2 regions of the Microbacterium sp. CCH5-D1 genome follow, and region 1 is predicted to be linked to the other one. Evidence: riboswitches for the same ligand, from Rfam matches in the RefSeq annotation. Region 1 holds a riboswitch; the other holds the start of a gene.

Evidence for each region. A riboswitch is a leader RNA that binds a small molecule or an ion and turns the genes downstream of it on or off. The one in region 1 is predicted to bind thiamine pyrophosphate.
Region 2: it holds a riboswitch for thiamine pyrophosphate, as region 1 does, so the genes downstream of both, AX744_RS11020 (ECF transporter S component) here and thiM (hydroxyethylthiazole kinase) in region 1, are expected to answer to the same signal.

The regions. Positions count from the first base shown of each region.
Region 1 covers NZ_LSJW01000120.1:6,668-17,070, reverse strand. The annotation lists partial or broken gene AX744_RS07790 (phenylalanine--tRNA ligase subunit beta) at 1-432, shown strand, start outside; gene AX744_RS07785 (DUF402 domain-containing protein) at 508-1,230, shown strand; gene AX744_RS07780 (NAD-dependent epimerase/dehydratase family protein) at 1,227-2,189, shown strand; TPP riboswitch at 2,196-2,290, shown strand; gene thiM (hydroxyethylthiazole kinase) at 2,281-3,129, shown strand; gene AX744_RS07770 (bifunctional hydroxymethylpyrimidine kinase/phosphomethylpyrimidine kinase) at 3,126-5,276, shown strand; gene argC (N-acetyl-gamma-glutamyl-phosphate reductase) at 5,516-6,568, shown strand; gene argJ (bifunctional glutamate N-acetyltransferase/amino-acid acetyltransferase ArgJ) at 6,565-7,722, shown strand; gene argB (acetylglutamate kinase) at 7,719-8,636, shown strand; gene AX744_RS07750 (acetylornithine transaminase) at 8,633-9,838, shown strand; gene argF (ornithine carbamoyltransferase) at 9,835-10,403, shown strand, end outside.
Region 2 covers NZ_LSJW01000183.1:917-11,319, forward strand. The annotation lists partial or broken gene AX744_RS20690 (ATP-binding cassette domain-containing protein) at 1-943, opposite strand, end outside; gene AX744_RS11000 (enoyl-CoA hydratase/isomerase family protein) at 1,057-2,118, shown strand; gene AX744_RS11005 (ABC transporter ATP-binding protein) at 2,372-4,099, shown strand; gene AX744_RS11010 (ABC transporter ATP-binding protein) at 4,096-6,357, shown strand; gene AX744_RS11015 (D-alanyl-D-alanine carboxypeptidase family protein) at 6,437-8,095, opposite strand; TPP riboswitch at 8,177-8,286, shown strand; gene AX744_RS11020 (ECF transporter S component) at 8,279-8,935, shown strand; gene AX744_RS11025 (ABC transporter ATP-binding protein) at 8,932-10,389, shown strand; gene AX744_RS11030 (energy-coupling factor transporter transmembrane component T family protein) at 10,386-10,403, shown strand, end outside.

The DNA.
Region 1 (10,403 bases):
GCAGGCGAAGAGGTCGGATACGTCGGCGAGCTGCACCCCGCTGTCGCCGAGGGGGCCGATCTTCCCGGGCGCGCGACCGTGTTCGAGCTCGACCTCGACCGCATCCTGTCGCTTGCCGGCGGACGGGTCGTCGCGGCTTCGCTGTCGACGTTCCCCGCCGCTACGCAGGACGTGTCGCTCCTGGTTCCGGCCGGGGTCCCCGCCGCGGATGTGCAGGCCGCCCTCGCCGAAGGTGCGGGCACGCTGCTGGAGTCGGTGCGCCTCGTCGACGACTACCGCGGAGAGGGCGTTCCGGAGGGTTCCAAGAGCCTGACCTTCGCACTGAGGTTCCGGGCGGATGACCGCACCCTCACCGCGGCGGAGGCCACGGAAGCCAAGCTCGCCGGAGTCGAGGTCGCTGCGCAGCGCTTCGGAGCGACGCTGCGCGACTGAGGATCGATCCGCGGTGTGAGGCGGACCGTGTCGTCGCTCGGACGATCCGGGCCGTCGCCGGAGTACCGTGGCGGGATGAGAATCCTCCCCCAGGGCACTCCGGCCGCCGTCCCCGACGGGGCGCGACCGCTCGGCGAGGGACCGTTCCTCGAGCCCGGCGCACAGATCGACTGGCATTATCGGAAGCCGGGGTGGCAGCCGGGAGAGCCGTCCAGGATCTCGCCGATGCGGGTGGTACGCGATGATGAGCGCGGTCTCGTGGCCTGGCTCGCTCCGGGGACCCTCCAGGAGGCGCCGGGATCCAGCGACGGTCAGCGCGTGCGGGAAGTGCCTCTCGCCCGGCGCTGGCTCGAGCCGCGGACGCGCATCGTGGAGCGCTGGCGGGGCAACGGGGTGCTGTGCATCGCCCCTGCGGGGATGCCGTGGTCGATCTGGCTGTTCTGGGGCGACACCACCGGGCCGGACTGGGCGTTCTCCGGGTGGTACGTGAATCTCGAGAACGCGCATCTGCGGACAGACCGGGACACCTTCTCGTCCGACCATATCCTCGACGTCGAGATCGATCCGGCGGGCGGCATCCACCTCAAGGACGAGGATGAGCTCGTCGCCGCGATCGCCCAGGGACGGCTCAGCTCCGAGCAGGCCGCGCAGATCGAGCGGCACGCGGACGCGGCCATCGCGTCGTTCGAGGCCGACGACTGGCCGTTCGACTCCGCGTGGACCCGCTGGCGGCCCGACCCCGCCTGGACGGTTCCGGTGCTGGCAGGCCTTGACCGGTTGGGTGCAGGCACACCATGACGGATGTTCTGATCCTGGGCGGCACCGGGTGGCTCTCCGGGCGCATCGCCGGTCACTGGCGCGACCACGGAGCCACGGTCACCTGCCTCGCTCGAGGCACACGGCCCGCGCCGGAGGGAACGGTCCTGGTGCGTGGCGATCGCGAGGAGGCTTCGACCTACGCCGACCTCGCACGACGGGAGTGGGACCACGTCGTCGACATCTCCTCCCAGGCGGCGCATGTCGATCGGGCAGTCGAGATGCTGGGCGATCGAGCGGCACGATGGACGTACGTGTCATCCGTGTCGGTGTACTCCGATGACGAGACGGTCGGTGCGGACGAATCGGCTCCACGACACCCGGCGGCGGTTCTCGGCGACGAGTACGAGTACGCGGCGCAGAAGGTCGCCGCCGAGGACTCCGTCGCCCGATTGGGGGAGCGGGCACTCGTGGTGCGTCCCGGCCTGATCGTGGGCGGCGGAGACCCGAGCGACCGCTTCGGCTACTGGAGTGCCGCGTTCGCTCGTGCCGACGCTGACGCCGTGCTGCTGCCCCCGCTGGACGGGCGGAGCGCTCAGTTGATCGACGTCGACGATCTGGCGGAGTACATCGTCACCGCGCGAGGCAGCGGAGCCGTCAACGCCGTCGGCGACGAGAGGCCTCTCGCGGATGTGCTGCGGATGGTCCGCGCTGCATCCGGGCACACCGGGGCGACCGTCGTCGCGGACGAGGAGTGGCTCATCGCGCATGACGTGGACCACTGGGCCGGCCCGCGCTCCCTGCCGCTGTGGCTCCCGCCCGAGATGACGGGATTCATGACCCGCTCGAACGCGGCATTCCATGAGACCGGTGGGACGCTCCGTCCGCTCGTCGACACGATCGAGCGCGTGCTCGCCGACGAACGGGAGCGCGGACTCGACCGCGAACGACGTGCCGGGCTCACGCGGGCGCAGGAGCGGGCGCTGCTGGCCGATCGATAGACTGCGGACAGTGACACGGGGTGCCGCGATCCGCGGCTGAGAACAGACCCGTCGAACCTGATCTAGTTCGTACTAGCGAAGGGATGTCGCGATGAGCGATCTTCTGCGTCCTGATTCCACCCACGATCTCGCCGAAAAGGCTGCGGTGCTGCTGGGGGTGTTGCGTGAGGCGCCACCGCTGACGCACTGCATCACCAATGCCGTGGTCACCGGCTTCACCGCCAACGTGCTGCTGGCGCTCGGGGCTGCTCCCGCCATGGTCGACATCGTCGGTGAGGCCGGCATGTTCGCCGGTGTCGCCTCGGGGATGCTGGTCAACCTGGGGACGCCCACCCCGGAGCAGCGCGCGGCGGCTCTGGAAGCCGTCACCGGTGCGAGGGCAGCCGGTACGCCCTGGGTGCTCGACCCCGTCGCGGTCGGTGCGCTCCCGGTGCGCACCGCACTCGCGCGTCAGCTCGTCGAGCAGCGTCCGACCGCGATCCGCGGCAACGCCTCGGAGGTGCTGGCTCTCGCGGGGCTCAGCGCCGGTGGGCGGGGTGTGGATTCCACCGACAGCACCGAGTCCGCGGCTGAGGCCGCATCGGCGCTGGCTCGGACGACACGCGGTGTGGTGGCCGTGTCCGGCCCGATCGATCTGCTCACCGACGGGGAACGCGTGCTGCGGTTGTCCAACGGGCACGAGCTGCTCACGAGGGCCACGGGCGGCGGTTGTGCTCTGGGCGCGGTGATGGCGGCCTTCCTCGGCGCCGCGCGGGCGACAGGGCACGACGCGCTCACGGCGGTCGCGTCGGCGAGCCTCGTGTACACGATCGCGGCGGAGCAGGCAGCGGAGCGGTCCACCGGGCCGGGGAGCTTCGCCGTCGCGCTGCTGGATGCGCTCGCCGCCGTGGACTCCGCCGACATCAGGGTCCGTGCCCGCGTCGAAGGAGGTGCGCTGTGAACGCCGACCTCTCGCTCTACCTCGTCACGGATGCGGAGCTGTGCGGAGACCGGGGCGTCGTCGAGACCGTCCGGCACGCGGTGGAAGGCGGGGTGCGCATCGTGCAGCTGCGCGACAAAGAGGCGACCGACGAGGAGACGGTCGAACAGCTGGTCGCGCTGTCGCAGGCGATCGACGGTCGGGCGCTGCTCGTGGTGAACGATCGGCTGGGCGCGGCCATGGCTGCTCGTGAGCGTGGAGCCAGGGTCGATGGCGTGCACCTCGGTCAGGGCGACGCCTCGGTGCTGCGCGCCCGTGAGGCACTCGGACCCGACGCGTTGATCGGCCTCACCGCCAACACTGCCGCGCACCTCGACGCGGTGCGGGCCCTCCCGGCCGGGACGGTCGACTACCTCGGGGTCGGCGTCATCCGTCCCACCCTCACGAAGCCGGATCACCCCGTCCCGCTCGGGGTGGAGGGCTTTCGCGACATCGTCCGGAACAGCCCGCTCCCGTGCGTGGCGATCGGCGGCGTCGGCATCGACGACACCGAGGCCCTTCGCGATGCCGGTGCGGCGGGGGTGGCCGTGGTCTCGGCGCTGTGTGCCGCCGACGATCCGGCCGCCGTAGCGACGCGGTTCCTGCGACGCTGGCGCTCCGGCATCGTACCGCGAGTGCTCAGCATCGCCGGGAGCGACCCGTCCGGAGGTGCGGGCATCCAGGCCGACCTCAAGTCCATCGCCGCGAACGGCGGGTACGGGATGGCTGTGCTCACGGCGCTGACCGCGCAGAACACGCAGGGCGTGCGCGCTGTGCACGTGCCGCCGGTCGACTTCCTCCGCGCGCAGCTCGATGCTGTGTCGGACGACATCGTGATCGACGCCGTGAAGATCGGGATGCTCGCCGACGCCGAGGTCATCCGCGCAGTGGGGCCGTGGCTCGACCGTGTGCGCCCGCCTGTCGTGGTGCTCGATCCCGTCATGGTCGCGACCTCCGGCGACCGGCTGCTGGATCCGGAGGCGGAGCGAGCACTGCACGGACTCCTCGCGCGGGCGACTCTGGTCACTCCGAATCTCGCCGAACTCGCGGTGCTCGCCGGTCGGGAGATCGCCGACTGGGAGGATGCCATCTCCGCGGCGCACGAGCTGTCCGCCCGGATCGATGCGGCCGTCCTGGTCAAGGGCGGCCATCTCGTCGGGGATGAGGCCCCCGATGCGTTGGTCGACGCGGCGCGCGGTCTGCGCAGAGACTTTCCAGGACGACGGATCACGACCGGAAACACCCATGGCACCGGCTGCTCGCTGTCGTCCGCGCTCGCGACCCTGCTCGCGCGGGGGCACGACGCAGAAGCGGCCGTCGGCGCCGCGCGCATCTGGCTTCGCGAAGCCCTGCGGGCGGGGGACGCGTTGCGCGTCGGCGGTGGGCACGGGCCGATCAACCACTTCTCCGGACTCTGGGAACGGGCGGGAACAGAGGCCCGTCCGGTCGCGGACGACATCGCGGCGGACTGGTGGCACGACATCAGGGAGATCCGCACCGCGATCGACGAGCTGCCCTTCATCCGCACGCTCGCCGACGGGACGCTGGAGCGCGGACCGTTCCTGTCCTATCTCGCCCAGGACGCGCTGTACCTGCGCGAGTACGCCCGTGTGCTCGCGGAAGCGTCCCGGCTCGCGCCGACATCCGATGAGCAGGCGTTCTGGGCGGAGTCGGCACGCGGTTCGATCGTGGGCGAGCTCGAGCTGCACGCGTCGTGGTTGACTCCGACGCAGGGGGTGAGCGCGGACACGTTCTCCGCCGAGCCGGGGGCGGCCACCACCGCCTACCTCGATCACCTGCGCTCTGTCGCGTTCGGTGGGGACTACGCCGAGATCGTCGCGGCCGTCCTCCCGTGCTTCTGGCTCTACACCGACCTCGGCCGACGCCTGCACGCCGGGGCCTTCGGTCAGTACGCGCAGGATCCCCAGCACCCCTACGCCTCGTGGCTGGCGACCTACGCCGATCCCGCGTTCGAAGAGGCGACCGAGACGGCGATCGCCTACGCCTCCGAAGCGGCGGCAACGGCTGATGCCGCGACCCGCGCCAGGATGCGCCACGTCTTCGAGGTCTCGAGTGCCCACGAACTCGCCTTCTTCGCCGCACCGCTGGAGCCCTCACCCCGCAGATGACGAACCGGATTTGCGGTGGCAGCCGAGGCCGCGCTACTGTCGCGACATGCCTTCGGCCGCCACCGCTTCTCCGACGCTCGCTCCGAGCGTCATCGCTGTGCGCCGACGCCGCGGCCGCCGACTGTAGGCGACCCCGCCCTTCTGCCCGTGCGCGCACGGCGGTCGAGTGCCGGTGTCGCCGCCTCCGGCCCCGTCCACGGTCCCGATTTCCTCGAGGGCCTGACCGTTAAGGTAGAAGCATGACGTATTCCGTCGCCGTCTCCGGCGCATCCGGCTACGCAGGCGGCGAGATTCTGCGCCTCCTGGCCGCCCATCCCGACATGGAGATCCGCACCGTCACGGCGCATTCGAACGCCGGGCAGCCTCTCGTCGACCACCAGCCGCACCTGCGCTCACTCGCACACCTCACGCTGCAGGACACGACACCGGAGATCCTGGCCGGCCACGACATCGTGTTCCTCGCCTTGCCGCACGGGCAGTCGGGGCAGTACACCGATGCGCTGGGCGATGTCCCGCTCGTGATCGATGCCGGCGCCGACCACCGACTCACGTCCGCCTCGGCGTGGGATGCGTTCTACGGCGGCGACTTCCACGAGCCGTGGACCTACGGTGTGCCCGAGCTCCTCATCGACGGGGTCAAGCAGCGCGAGCACCTCCGTGGAGCCACGCGCATCGCGGCGCCGGGATGCAATGCCTCCACCGTGAGTCTCAGCCTCGCGCCCGGTGTGGCCTCCGGGGTGATCGACCCCTCCGACATCGTCTCCGTGCTCGCCGTCGGACCGTCCGGCGCGGGGAAGAGCCTCAAGACGAACCTGCTCGGCAGCGAGATCCTGGGCACCGCCAACCCCTATGCGGTCGGCGGCACCCACAGACACATCCCCGAGATCCGTCAGGCGCTCGCCGCGGCGTCCGGGGTGGAGTCCGACGGCATCCGGATCTCGTTCACGCCGGTGCTGGTGCCCATGTCGCGCGGGATCCTCGCCACGTCCACCGCACCCATCGTCGACGGTGCGACGGATGCGCAGATCCGTGACGCCTGGCAGAGCGCCTATGGCGACGAGACCTTCGTGCAGCTGCTGCCCGAGGGACGCTTCCCCCGCACGGCCGACGTGCTCGGAGCCAACACCGCGCTGATCGGCCTCGCGATCGACCGGGCCGCGAACCGGGTCACGGTCGTCACCGCGGTCGACAACCTCGTCAAGGGCACCGCCGGCGCTGCCGTCCAATCCATGAACATCGCGCTGGGTCTTCCCGAAGCCCGCGCCCTCTCAGTGAACGGAGTAGCGCCGTGAGCGTCACCGCCCCCGCAGGATTCGAAGCGGCCGGTGTCGCCGCCGGGCTGAAGTCGACCGGGAAGCCCGATGTCGCCGTCGTCGTCAACCGCGGACCTCGCAAGGTGGGTGCCGCGGTCTTCACCAGCAACCGCGCCAAGGCGAACCCGATCATCTGGTCGCAGCAGGCAGTGGCCGACCGGGTCGTCGAGGCCGTGGTGCTCAACTCCGGCGGTGCGAACTGCTTCACCGGCGCGTTCGGGTTCCAGACCACCCACCAGACGGCGGAGAAGGCGGCCGAACTGCTCGGCGTCAGCGCCGGGGATGTGCTGATCTGCTCCACCGGTCTTATCGGCACCGGGGACGAGACGTTCCGCTCGCGTGTGCTGGCCGGCACCGAGCAGGCGATCGCCGAGCTCAGCGCCGACGGCGGGGAGAGCGCGGCACAGGCCATCATGACCACCGACACCGTTGCGAAGACCGCCGTGATCAGCCGTGATGGCTGGACGATCGGCGGTATGGCGAAGGGCGCCGGCATGCTCGCGCCGGGACTCGCCACGATGCTCGTGGTGATCACCACCGATGCCGTCCTCGAGCCGCTTCAGGCCGATAAGGCGCTGCGCCGTGCGACAGGGCAGACGTTCGACCGTCTCGATTCCGACGGCTGCATGTCGACGAACGACCAAGTCACGCTCCTCGCCAACGGGGCATCCGAGGTCGTGCCGGACCTCGACGACTTCACCGCCGCGCTCATCGAGCTCTCCCAGGAGCTCGCGGTCAAGCTGCAGGGTGATGCCGAGGGCGCGAGCCACGACATCACGATCGAGGTGCAGCATGCTGTGACCGAGCAGGACGCCGTCGAGGTCGGCCGGTCGGTCGCGCGCAACAACCTCTTCAAGGCAGCGATCTTCGGCAACGATCCGAACTGGGGGCGGGTGCTCGCGGCGATCGGAACGACGAATGCGCAGTTCGACCCCTACGACGTCGACGTCTGGATGAACGGCGTGCGCGTCTGCAGCCAGGGTGGTCCGGACCGCCCCCGCGAAGAGGTCGACCTCACCCCGCGCGCCACGCACCTCATGATCGACCTCAAGGTCGGGGAGTCGACGGCCACGGTGCTCACGAACGACCTGACCCACGACTACGTGCACGAGAACAGCGCCTACGCCTCATGACCGACATCCAGGACACCACGCCGGACGTCGCCGCGCAGAAGGCCACGACGCTCATCGAGTCGCTGCCGTGGCTGAAGAAGTTCCGCGACCAGATCGTCGTCATCAAGTACGGCGGCAACGCCATGGTGTCGGAGGAGCTGCAGGACGCCTTCGCCCAGGACATCGCCTACCTCCGCTACGTCGGGGTGCTTCCGGTCGTGGTGCATGGTGGAGGGCCGCAGATCTCCAACATGCTGCAGCGGCTCGAGATCCCGAGCGAGTTCAAGGGCGGCTACCGCGTCACCAACACCGAGGCGATCAGCGTCGTGCGCATGGTGCTCACCGGTCAGGTCAACCCGCAGCTCGTGTCGAAGATCAACTCGCACGGCCCGATCGCGACCGGCCTCAGCGGGGAGGACGCCGGACTCTTCGGAGGGCGCCGTCGTGGTGTCGTGATCGACGGCGAAGAAGTCGACCTCGGTCGGGTCGGCGACGTCGTCGAGGTCGATCCGACGCCCGTGCTCGACCACCTCGCCGCAGGGCGCATCCCGGTGGTGTCGAGCATCGCGCCCGATCTCGATCACCCCGGGCAGTCGCTCAACGTCAACGCGGATGCCGCGGCAGCCGCTCTCGCGGTCTCGTTGCACGCGCGAAAGCTCGTCATCCTGACCGACGTGCCGGGGCTGTATGCCGACTGGCCCAACCGCGACTCGCTCGTCTCCCATCTGACGTCGGATGCGCTCATCCAGATGCTTCCGACGCTCGAGTCGGGGATGATCCCGAAGATGCGGGCCTGTCTCGACGCGGTCGAGGGCGGCGTCGACGCGGCGGCGATCATCGATGGGCGGGTGCCGCACTCGGTGCTCGTCGAACTCTTCACCAGCAAGGGAATCGGGACCGAAGTGGTCCTGGGAAAGAACGAGGTGACGGCATGACCGTCTGGCAGGACGATGCGGCACGCGATCTCGTGCTCAACGCGGGGGAGCGGCTCGCGCTGCTGGTCCGCGGTGAGGGCTCGTACCTGTGGGATGCCGACGGCCGACGCCACCTCGACTTCCTCGCGGGCATCGCGGTGACCTCGCTCGGGCACGCGCATCCGGCCTTCGTCGAGGCGGTCTCGACGCAGGCGGCCACGCTCGCGCACGTGTCGAACTACTTCGCCACCCCGCCCCAGCTCGCGCTCGCGGCACGCCTGAAGCGTCTGGCCGGTGCCGGCATCGACGGTCGCGTGTTCTTCTCGAACTCGGGTGCCGAGGCCAACGAGGCCGCGTTCAAGCTCGCGCGTCTGCACGGCGGCTCCGAGCGGCCGCGCATCCTCGCTCTCGAGAACGGCTTCCACGGTCGTACGATGGGCTCGCTCGCGCTCACCGCCAAGGTCTCGATGCGCGCGCCGTTCGAGCCGATGCCCGCCGGGGTCGAGCACATTCCCGCCACGATCGAGGCTCTCGAGGCCGCGATGGATGACCGCGTCGCCGCGATCATCGTCGAGCCCATCCAGGGCGAGGCCGGAGTGGTCGAGCTGCCGGAGGGTTATCTCGCCGCTGCGCGCTCGCTGACCCTCGCTCACGGCGCCCTGCTGATCGTCGACGAGATCCAGACCGGTGCCGGTCGTACCGGTGAATGGTTCGGGTTCAGCCACGAGGGCATCACCCCCGATGCGATCACCCTCGCCAAGGGCATCGGCGGCGGCTTCCCGATCGGCGCGCTGGTCACCTTCGGCAGCGCCAGTGCGCTCTTCACCCCGGGATCCCACGGTTCCACCTTCGGCGGCAACCCGCTCGCGACCGCGGTCGCGGACGCGGTCCTGGCCGAGATCGAGAGTGGCGGCCTGGTCGAGAACGCCGCCCGTCGTGGTGCCGAGCTGCGCGAGATCCTGCTCGGCATCGACTCGCCGCTGATCGACCGTGTGCGCGGACGTGGTCTGCTCATCGGCGTGGCGCTGACTGCGCCCGTCGCCGGTGAGGTCGTCGCGGCCGCCCAGGCGCGCGGTCTCATCGTCAACGCCGCCAACCCCGAGACGGTTCGCATCGCACCGGCTCTCACGATCGGCGACGCCGAGCTCGCCGAGTTCCGCGAGCTGTTCACGGCTTCGCTCGCCGACGTCCAGGCCTCTGCTGCCGGAAAGGTATCCGCATGACCCGCCACCTGCTGCGTGACGACGATCTGACCCCCGCCGAGCAGGCCGAGATCCTCGATCTCGCGATCGAGCTGAAGAAGGACCGGTGGGCCGACAAGAGCCTGGCCGGCCCCCAGACCGTCGCGGTCATCTTCGACAAGTCCTCCACGCGCACCCGCGTCTCGTTCGCGGTGGGGATCGCCGACCTCGGCGGTTCGCCGCTGATCATCTCGACAGCGAGCAGCCAGCTCGGCGGCAAGGAGACCCCGTCCGACACCGCTCGCGTCCTGGAGCGCCAGGTCGCGGCCATCGTGTGGCGCACGTATGCGCAGTCGGGTCTCGAGGAGATGGCGGAAGGTACGCGTGTGCCGGTCATCAATGCGCTGTCGGATGACTTCCACCCGTGTCAGCTGCTCGCCGACCTGCTCACGATCCGCGAGCACAAGGGCGACCTGAAGGGGCTCACGCTGACGTTCTTCGGAGACGGGCAGAGCAACATGGCGCACTCCTACGCGCTCGCCGGTGTGACTGCGGGCATGCACGTGCGCATCGCGTCGCCCGAGGACTACGCTCCTCGTGCGGATGT
Region 2 (10,403 bases), on a different contig from region 1:
GGGCCGTCGCAGCGAGCTGCGGTGGCGTCGCCGAGATGCTCGGGGCGAACCGGCCACCTCGCATCAGGTCGATGAAGACGTCTTCGAGTGTCGGCCCTCGCTGGACGAGGGTGCTCAGGGCGATGCCCGCGTCGGCGGCGACCGCTCCCACCGTGCCGGCGTCTCCGCCGCGCACCGTGAGGCCCGAACGCAGCACCTCGATGTCGAAGCCGGCCTCCTGCAGCGCGGTCGTCAGCGCGCTGCGGTCCGCGGCGTCCACGATGACGGATCCGCCCTTGGGGTCGGCGAGAGTCTCGATCCCGCTGGAGAGCACGAGTGTGCCCTTCGAGAGCACGAGTACGTTGTCGGCGACCTGCTCGACTTCGCTGAGGACGTGCGACGACACGAGGACCGTGCGCCCTTCGTCCGCGAGGCGACGCATCAGGAGTCGCATCCAGCGGATTCCCTCGGGGTCGAGTCCGTTGGCCGGTTCGTCGAACACGAGCGCGCCGGGATCGCCCAGCAGGGCGTGGGCGACGCTGAGCCGCTGACGCATGCCGAGGGAGAAGCCCCCGATGCGGGAGCTGCCTTCACCCTCGAGGCCGACCAGGGAGAGCACTTCGCCGACGCGGGCCAGGGGGATGCCGTTCGCCTTGGCGGCGATGGTCAGCTGACGCTCGGCGGTGCGTCGAGGGCGGTAGACCGTCTCCTCGAGCACGGATCCGATGGTGCGCAACGGCTGCCGCAGTTCGGCGTACGCCGTGCCGCCGATGGTCGCCGTGCCCGAGGTGGCGCGCACCTGGCCGAGGAGGATCCGCAGCGTGGTGGTCTTGCCGGCACCGTTCGGGCCGAGGAAGGCGGTCACGGCACCGGGCTCCACGCGCGCGGAGAAGTCCGAGACGGCGGTCACCTCATTGAAGCGCTTCGTCACGTGCGTGAACTCGAGCACCTGTCCTTCAGGCATCCGTGACCTCTCGTCGCATTTGAACAGTTCCTCCCTATCCTGCCGGAAAAGCCTGTCGGATCCCGCATTTCGCGCGGAATACCGCCTTCCCCGGAAGGGGTAGCCTGGCGAGCGTGACCGAATCCCACGCTGCAGACCGCATCCTCGTCCGCACCGAAGGCGCGCTCGGACGACTCACCCTCAACCGTCCGGAGGCGATCAACGCGCTCGACGTCGACATGATCGAGAGCCTCACCGCGGTCCTGAACGCCTGGCGTGACGACACCGACGTGCAGATCGTGCTGCTCGACGGGGCAGGCGAGCGCGGCATGTGCGCGGGAGGCGACGTGCGCGCTCTGCACGGGCAGATCGTCGCGGGTCAGGCTGACCAGACGGCGGAGTTCTTCCGTGCGGAGTACGCCTTGAACGCCATGATCGCCGAGTATCCCAAGCCCGTGGTGGCATTGGCCGACGGCATCACGATGGGTGGTGGCATCGGGCTGGCCGGCCACGCCGCGATCCGCATCGTCACGGAACGCTCCAAGCTCGCTATGCCGGAGACCCGTATCGGATTCACTCCCGACGTCGGGGGAACCTGGCTGCTCGGCCGCGCTCCTGGGCGCCTGGGCGAGTACTTCGGTCTCACCGGATCCACCATGAGCGGCGCTGATGCCGTCTACCTCGGCTTCGCGGATCACTTCGTGCCATCCGACCGTCTGGACGCATTGCGCGAGGCCCTCGCCTTCCGTGCCGACCCGACCGGTCCCAGTGAGATCGTGCTGCTGTTCGACGAGACCCCGGAGCCCTCGCAGCTCCCGGACGCGCGCGCGTGGATCGATGAGGCCTTTTCCGCCCCCACCGTGAGCGAGATCGTCGAACGATTGAAGGCTCAGGGGACGACGGAGGCGGCGGCGACCGCTGACCTGCTCGAAGACCTCGCGCCCACCGGGCTCACCGTGACGCTCGACGCCGTCCGCGAGGCGCGCGACCTGCCGGGGCTCCGCGCGGCGCTGGAGGGCGAGTACCGTCGCGTGATGTGGTTCGTGAACGAGCATCCCGACCTCGTCGAGGGCATCAGAGCGCAGATCGTCGACAAGGACCGCGATCCGAAGTGGAACCCGCCCACGCTCGCCGAGCTCGCGCCCGACGCCGGCGCCCCCGCGCGCGACTACGTCCCGCAGCCCACGTTGTTCTGAGCCCTCGGGGTCAGGGCGGGCACTCGGGGTCAGGGCGGGTCGCGGTTCCGCAGTGCGCTGCAATCAGCCGCACTTGTTCGCCCGCGTGCAGAAACCGCAGATCGGGGCGGGAAGCGGTTCGCTGTGAGCGAAGGTCCACCATGAGGGGGATACGAATGTCCGCGGATCGTGGCACTCTGTCTTGTGGCCGATTGTCGGTCGGCATCCGTCTGCCGAGAAATCCGCCGTTTCATCCTTCCTAGAAAGTCCGCCTGTGCTGGGAAAAATCCTCCTCCGTTATCTCTCCCGATACCGATGGCTGTTGCTCGCCGTGCTGGTGTTCCAGCTCGCGAGCGTGGCAGCCACCCTCTACCTCCCGCGCCTGAACGCCGACATCATCGACAAGGGCGTCGCCCGGGGCGACACCGGGTACATCTGGAGCACCGGTCTGTTCATGCTCGCGGTCTCGCTGGGGCAGATCATCGCCTCGGTCACCGCGACCTACTTCGCCGCGCGTGCAGCGATGGGTGCCGGGCGCGACATCCGCGCCGACGTCTTCGGCAAGGTCAGCGGCTTCTCCGAGCGTGAGGTGTCGCAGTTCGGTGCCGGTTCGCTCATCACCCGCAACACGAACGATGTGCAGCAGGTGCAGATGCTGGCCATGATGGGCGCGACCATGCTCGTCACGGCGCCGCTGCTCGCGATCGGCGGCATCTTCTTCGCGGTCCAGACCAACGTCGGACTCAGCTGGCTGATCGCCGTCTCGGTGCCGCTGCTGCTCATCCTGGCTGCCCTCGTCATCGGCCGCATGGTGCCGCTGTTCCGCAGCTATCAGGGCAAGCTCGACAACGTCAACCGCATCATGCGCGAGCAGCTCACGGGCGTCCGCGTGGTGCGTGCCTTCGTGCGCGAGCGCATCGAGGAGGAGCGCTTCCGCGGGGCGAACACCGACATCATGGTCGTGGGCCGCAAGGTCGGCTCGCTCTTCGTGCTGCTGTTCCCGCTGTTCATGCTCATCCTCAACGTCACGGTCGTCTCGGTCATCTGGTTCGGCGGCATCGAGGTGAACAACGGCACGGTGCAGGTCGGCACGCTGTTCGCCTTCATGCAGTACATCGGTCAGATCATGGGCGGCGTCATCATGGCGAGCTTCATGGCGATGATGATCCCGCGCGCCGCAGTCTCGGCCGAGCGCATCGGCGAAGTGCTCAACTCCGAGTCCACCCTCGTGCGTCCGGAGAACGGCGTCACGGAGTTCCCGGTTCCCGGATCCGTGGCGCTCGACGATGTCGAGTTCACCTACCCCGGGGCGGACTCGCCGGTGCTCACGGGCATCAGCTTCGCCGCCCAGCCGGGCGAGACCGTCGCGATCGTCGGCTCCACCGGTTCGGGCAAGACGACGCTGATCTCCCTCATCCCTCGGCTCTTCGACGTCTCGGGCGGATCCGTGCACGTCGGAGGCACCGACGTGCGCGAGGCCGACGTCGAGTCGCTCTGGGACAGCATCGGCCTGGTGCCGCAGCGTCCGTTCCTCTTCACCGGCACCGTCGCGTCGAACCTGCGCTACGGCCGTGAGGAGGCCACCGACGAAGAGCTGTGGCACGCGCTCGACATCGCACAGGGTCGTGACTTCGTGGAGGAGATGCCGGACGGTCTCGATTCCCGCATCGCCCAGGGCGGCACGAACGTCTCCGGCGGTCAGCGTCAGCGGCTCGCGATCGCCCGCGCGATCGTGCACCAGCCGAAGATCCTCGTCTTCGACGACTCGTTCTCCGCTCTCGACCTGACGACAGACGCGCGGCTCCGCCAAGCGCTGTGGCGGGAACTCCCGCACGTCACGAAGATCGTGGTCGCCCAGCGCATCTCCACCATCACGGATGCCGACCGCATCGTCGTGCTCGACGGCGGCACCATGGTGGGCGTCGGCACGCATGAGGAGCTGCTCGAGACGAGCGATACCTACCGAGAGATCGTCGAATCGCAGCTGGGGGTGGACGCATGAGCGCGCAGAACGACGACCAGCGCAAGGCCAAGCGGGGCCGCGGCAAGGCAGCTTCGTCCGTCGCCGAGGTCGAGCTGACCGCCGAGGAGAAGTACGAGGCCGAGCTCGCCGAGCAGGCGCGTCAGAACTCCGGCGACTGGGACAGCGTCGCACCGGGCAAGGCCGACAACTTCGGCCCCAGCTTCGCGCGCATGATCGGGCTGCTGAAGCCCTCGGCCATCTGGTTCGTCTTCGTGTCGATCCTCGGCGCGATCGGCGTGGTCCTGACGGTCGCAGCGCCCAAGGTGCTCGCCGAGGCGACCAACCTCGTCTACAAGGGCTTCATCTCCATCCAGCTCGGTCAGCCCACCGACGGCTTCCCCGGCTTCCCCGCCGGCACGTCGCAGGACGTGGTGGTCGACGCGCTGCGGGCAGGCGGACAGGACGACTTCGCGAACCAGGTCGGCGCGCTGGGAGACTTCACGGTCGGCCAGGGCATCGACTTCGACGCGCTGCGGCTCGTCATCGCCGCCGTGCTCGGCATCTACGTGGCCGCCGCCTTCCTCACCTGGATCCAGGGTTACGTCATCAACGTGATCATGGTGCGCACCATGTGGCGACTGCGCGAATCGGTCGAGGCGAAGATCAACCGCCTGCCCCTGGCGTACTTCGACAAGGTGCAGCGCGGCGAGCTGATCTCGCGCGTCACGAACGACATCGACAACATCACGCAGACGATGCAGCAGTCGCTCTCGGGCGCACTCACCTCGGTGCTCACCGTGATCGGCGTGCTCGTGATGATGTTCTCGATCTCATGGCAGCTCGCCCTCGTGGCCCTCATCACGCTGCCTCTCATGGGCGTGATCTTCGGCATCATCGGACCGCGGTCGCAGAAGGCCTTCGGCACGCAGTGGCGCAAGGTCGGGCGGCTCAACGCCCGTGTCGAGGAGGCGTTCTCTGGCCACGCCCTGGTGAAGGTCTTCGGTCGCGAGAAGGACGCACTGGACAAGTTCCAGGACGAGAACGAAGAGCTGTTCCAGGCGAGCTTCAAGGCGCAGTTCCTCTCCGGCATCATCATGCCGGCGATGATGTTCGTCGGGAACCTCAGCTACGTGGGCATCGCGGTGCTCGGTGGTCTGATGGTCGCCAACGGTCAGCTCCGCCTCGGCGACGTGCAGGCGTTCATCCAGTACTCGCAGCAGTTCACGCAGCCGCTGTCCGAGCTGGGCGGAATGGCCGCTGTCGTGCAGTCCGGCACCGCCTCCGCCGAGCGTGTGTTCGAACTGCTCGACGCCGAGGAGCAGGAGGCCGACGACGCCGATGCTCCCGAGCTCGTGGAGGGCAAGGGCGTCATCGAGTTCGAGAACGTCGCGTTCTCGTACACGCCGGATCGTCCGCTCATCCGTGATCTGTCGTTCCGGGTGGAGCCGGGTCAGACCGTCGCGATCGTCGGTCCGACCGGTGCGGGCAAGACGACGCTGGTCAACCTGATCATGCGCTTCTACGAGCTCAGCGGTGGACGGATCATGCTCGACGGGCAGGACATCGCCGAGGTGACCCGCGACGAGCTGCGTTCGCGCACCGGCATGGTGCTCCAGGACCCGTGGCTGTTCGCCGGCAGCATCCGCGAGAACATCCGCTACGGTCGCTCGACCGCGACCGATGAAGAGGTCCTCGCCGCAGCCAGGGCCACCTACGTCGACCGCTTCGTGCACGCCCTCCCCGAGGGATACGACACGGTGCTCGACGAGGATGCAGCGAACGTGTCGGCCGGTGAGCGTCAGCTCATCACCATCGCGCGGGCGTTCGTCGCACAGCCGTCGATCCTCATCCTCGATGAGGCCACGTCGGCGGTCGACACCCGCACCGAACTGCTGCTGCAGCACGCGATGGCCGCGCTCCGAGAGGGGCGCACGTCGTTCGTGATCGCGCACCGGCTGTCGACCATCCGCGATGCCGACCTCATCCTGGTGATGGAGCACGGCGACATCGTGGAGAAGGGTACGCACGACGAGCTCATCGCCGCGCAGGGCGCCTATTGGCGTCTGTACCAGTCGCAGTTCGAGCAGGCCGCGACCGACATCGACGCCGAAGACGCTCTCACGGGAACGACGCCGGTCGTCGTCACCGGCGAAGCGGGCGACACCGATGCTGCGGGCGCGGAGGCTGCAGCCGCTGTGGCCGGCGCGTCCGTCGGCGCACAGGTGCCGGCAGTCGAGACGGCCGCGGCGCAGGCCCTGCTGGAAGACGGCGCTGACGGCTCCGATCACCGCTCCTGACCTACGGCATCAACGCACGACGCCCCACCGCCGCTCACGCGGGGTGGGGCGTCGTCGTAGGCGATCGCCGGGGAGTGCGTCAGGGCTGGTCGGCTCTGATCCCGAGCAGCTCGAGCGGGTGGGTCAGACGCCACCAGGGACTCGGCCCCTCGACATCCGCGGCCAGCACCAGCGGAGTCGTCGTGGTGTTGACCGGTCCTGCCGTGGTCAGCGTGCCCACCGTGTCACCCTGTTCGCGTTCTTCGCCGAGGTCGAAGGCGGTCGCGGCGGTCGCGGTCGCGCTGTTCCAGAGCACCACATCGGCGTCGGATTCGGTGATGACGTCGACCTGCTCGCCCCACGGAGTCGTGACGCTGCCGACCACGGTGTCCTTCGCGACGGCCGGCGCCTGCGCCTCCAGTGCGGATTCCGCCTCGGCGAACAGGGAACGCGTGAGAGCGAGTCGCTCGTCGTCTCCGGCTTGATTCAGCGCCGCGGCGAACAGGTGCACCGTGGTGTCACCGATCACGAGGTCCTTCGCGGTGAGAAGGTTCCAGCCGACCAGGGTGCCGGTCTTGATGCCGACGACACCGGGATCGTCGAGCATGCCGTTCGTGTTCACGACGGTGCCCGCACCCGGGAGGTCGACGGACTTGGTGCCGACGATCTCGGCGAAGACCGGGTTCTGCATCGCACGCTCGCCGAGCGCCACCAGGGCCTCGGGCGTGGCCACGTTGCGCTCGTCGAAGCCGGAGGGGGTCACCACGGTGATTCCGGTCAGGCCACGTTCGCGCAACCATACCTCTGCAGCCCTCGCGAACTCGCGCTCGGAGCCCCAGATCTCGGTCGCGAGCCGATCGATGTAGTTGTTCGCGGAACCCATGAGCGTCCCCTGCAACAGCTGGTACTCCGTGAGGACTCCGCCGATGGGCACGTCGAGGGCGGATTGGTCACTGCGCCGGTAGTCCCAGTACTTCACGCTGTCGGCGCGGGTGAACGAGAACTCGGGTCCTTGCTCCCCGACAGCGAGCGGCATGCGGTCGAGCACCATCAGACTGCTGACGACCTTGGTGATGCTCGCGATGCTCACGGCGTCGGGCACCGAAGCCGCCGTCGTCATGCCCGCGATGCCGACGGCACCCGCACCCTCGGTCGGCCAGGTCACGGCGGCGGCAGCGGCGGGAGTCGTCGCGAACTCGACCGACTGCACCGTCGGCGGCACCTCGTGGAGGGGCCAGAGCAGTGTGGTGCCGGCGTAGACGGCGACGAGACCGGCGAGCGTGGCCAGCGGGACCAGGACACCCGGGCGGGCGATGGCGGGGCGAAGACGCGCACCGCGCAGCAGACCGCTCGATCGCTCGGCCTCCGAGGTGTCGTCGAGAGTGGCCGTGGCGGTGTGCTCGGCGACGGTCGCGGCGTCCACCCAGGTGAGAGCGGTGGCCGTCGTGGTGTCGTCGGCCCACTGGGGCGCGGCTGTCTCCGACGCGGTGAGTTCGCCGGAAGGATCCGGGACCGTGCGGTCGCGAGGGATGAACGGCGGCTTCGTCAGCGCGGGGGTGGCCGGTTCCGGGGCGCTCACGGCCTCCGGTGGAACGACGGGCTCCGGGTCTACGACCGTCCCCGGAGCATCCGCTCCAGGCGACGTCTGCTCGGCCGTCAGCACCGATCCGCCTGTCGCGGTGTCGGCGGTGTCGGCGGGGGCAGGGCCGTCGTCGCCGACGACGCCCGTCGCCTCGTCGGCGGGATCTGATGCGGTCACTCGTTTACGGTACCCAATCCCGCGCGTGTTCCGCGGCGCCGGGCCCTGTCGCCACGGGGGTGTCGCCGACGGTAGGATCGTCAGCACAACCACGGGAGTCCGGCGAGCCGGGCTGAGAGGGAGCGAATCGCGCTTCGACCGTCGAACCTGATCTGGGTCATGCCAGCGCAGGGAGGAGTTCAGATGAGTACGCCCACGTCCGCATCCACGCAGCAGGCATCCGCCGCCGCACAGGATCCGCACCGCACATCGATCTGGCGCTGGCGCGTCGTCGACATCGTCGTTGCCGCCGTCCTCGGCGTCGCGATCGGCCTCGTGTTCTGGGGATGGAACACGATCGGCTACGCCTGGCTCGGTGCGGCCGATGCTCTGACGCCGGGACTGGGCGGTATCGCCGTCGGCATCTGGCTGCTGGGCGGCGTCGTCGGCGGCCTCGTCATCCGCAAGCCCGGTGCGGCGCTGGTCGTCGAGCTCGTCGCAGCGATCGTGTCGATGCTGATCGGCAACGTGTGGGGCGTCTCGACCGTACTGTCCGGCATCGTGCAGGGACTCGGCGCGGAGATCATCTTCGCCCTCTTCTTCTACCGGCGCTTCGGAATCGCGGTCGCAGCGCTCGCCGGTGTCGGTGCAGCGGTGGCTGCCTGGGTGTTCGAGCTGTTCTACGGCAGCTCGCCCAACATCCTGAAGTCCGTCGAGTTCAACACGATCTACCTGGTCAGCGTTGTCGTCTCCGGGGCGATCCTGGCGGGTGTCGTCGGTTGGCTGCTGGTGCGCGCGTTGGCGGTCACCGGTGCACTGAACCGCTTCGCCGTCGGGCGAGAGCACGTGCGCGAGGTCTGACCGTGACCATCGCCGCCCCGGCCCGCGTGCAGGCCGCGGGCTGGGGCTGGCGGTACGCCGGTCGGAAGCTCCCCGCCGTCGAGGACGTCTCGTTCACGATCGAACCGGGTGAGCGGGTGCTGCTGCTTGGCGCCTCCGGTGCCGGGAAGTCGACGCTGCTCGCGGGCCTGGCCGGGGTCCTCGGCGGCGACGACGAAGGGGTGCGAACCGGGTCGCTGCACATCGACGGTGCCGCCCCCGAATCCCGGCACGGTCAGGTGGGCCTCGTCCTGCAGGACCCCGATGCGGGGATCGTGCTGTCGAAGGTCGGTGACGACGTGGCGTTCGGGTGCGAGAACCTCGGTGTGCCCGCATCCGAGATCCCCGGTCGCGTCGCGGAGGCGCTGGATGCCGTCGGGCTCGAAGTGCCGCTGCAACGCCCCACGAAGGCCCTGTCGGGCGGACAGAAGCAGCGACTGGTGCTCGCCGGTGTGCTCGCGATGCGCCCAGGGCTGCTGCTGCTCGACGAGCCGACGGCGAACCTCGACCCCGAGGGTGTGCGCGAGGTGCGGGCGAGCGTCGAACATGCCGTCGCCTCCACCGGTGCGACGCTGATCGTCGTCGAGCACCGCACACCGATCTGGGTCGATCTGATGACGCGGGTGATCGTGCTCGCGGCCGACGGCGGACTGCTCGCCGACGGGGAACCGGCCCAGGTGTTCGCGGCATACGGCGATGTGCTGGCGGACGCCGGGGTGTGGGTGCCCGACCGGGGGATCGACCTGCCCGTGCTGGAGCAGGTGTCGGCACCGGACGCGCTCATCGCATCCGCCCTGACGATCGGACGGGAGCACGGAGCGCCGGTGCAGCGCGGGCTCGACCTGCGCGTGCCGCGGGGGAACGCGACGGTGATCACCGGGCCGAACGGCGCCGGCAAGTCGACGCTCGCCCTCACGCTCGCCGGGCTCATCCCGGAGCAGGCGGGAGAGGTGCGGTCGGCACCGGAGCTGGCGGGGCGCAAGGGCACGCGCCCGATCCGCTGGACCTCGCGCGAGCTGCTCACCCGCATCGGGATGGTGTTCCAGGAGCCGGAGCACCAGTTCCTGGCCCAGACCCTTCGCGACGAGCTCGAGGTCGGGCCACGGGCGCTCGGCTGGGATCAGGCGAAGACGGATGCGGTCGTTGACGGTCTTCTCGAACGCCTGGGCCTCGCCCCGCTCGCCCTCGCCAACCCGTTCACGCTCTCCGGAGGGCAGAAGCGGCGGCTGTCGGTCGCCACCGTGCTGGCCGGGGCGCCGGAGGTCATCGTGCTCGACGAGCCGACGTTCGGACAGGATCGCCGCGGGTGGATCTCGCTCGTCGCCCTGCTGCAGGAGGAGATCGCGCGTGGCCGGTCGATCATCGCGGTCACGCACGACGACGCGGTGATCCGACACCTGGGCGGTCATCGCATCGAGTTGGGGTCGTCGTCGTGACGGCGACCGAGACC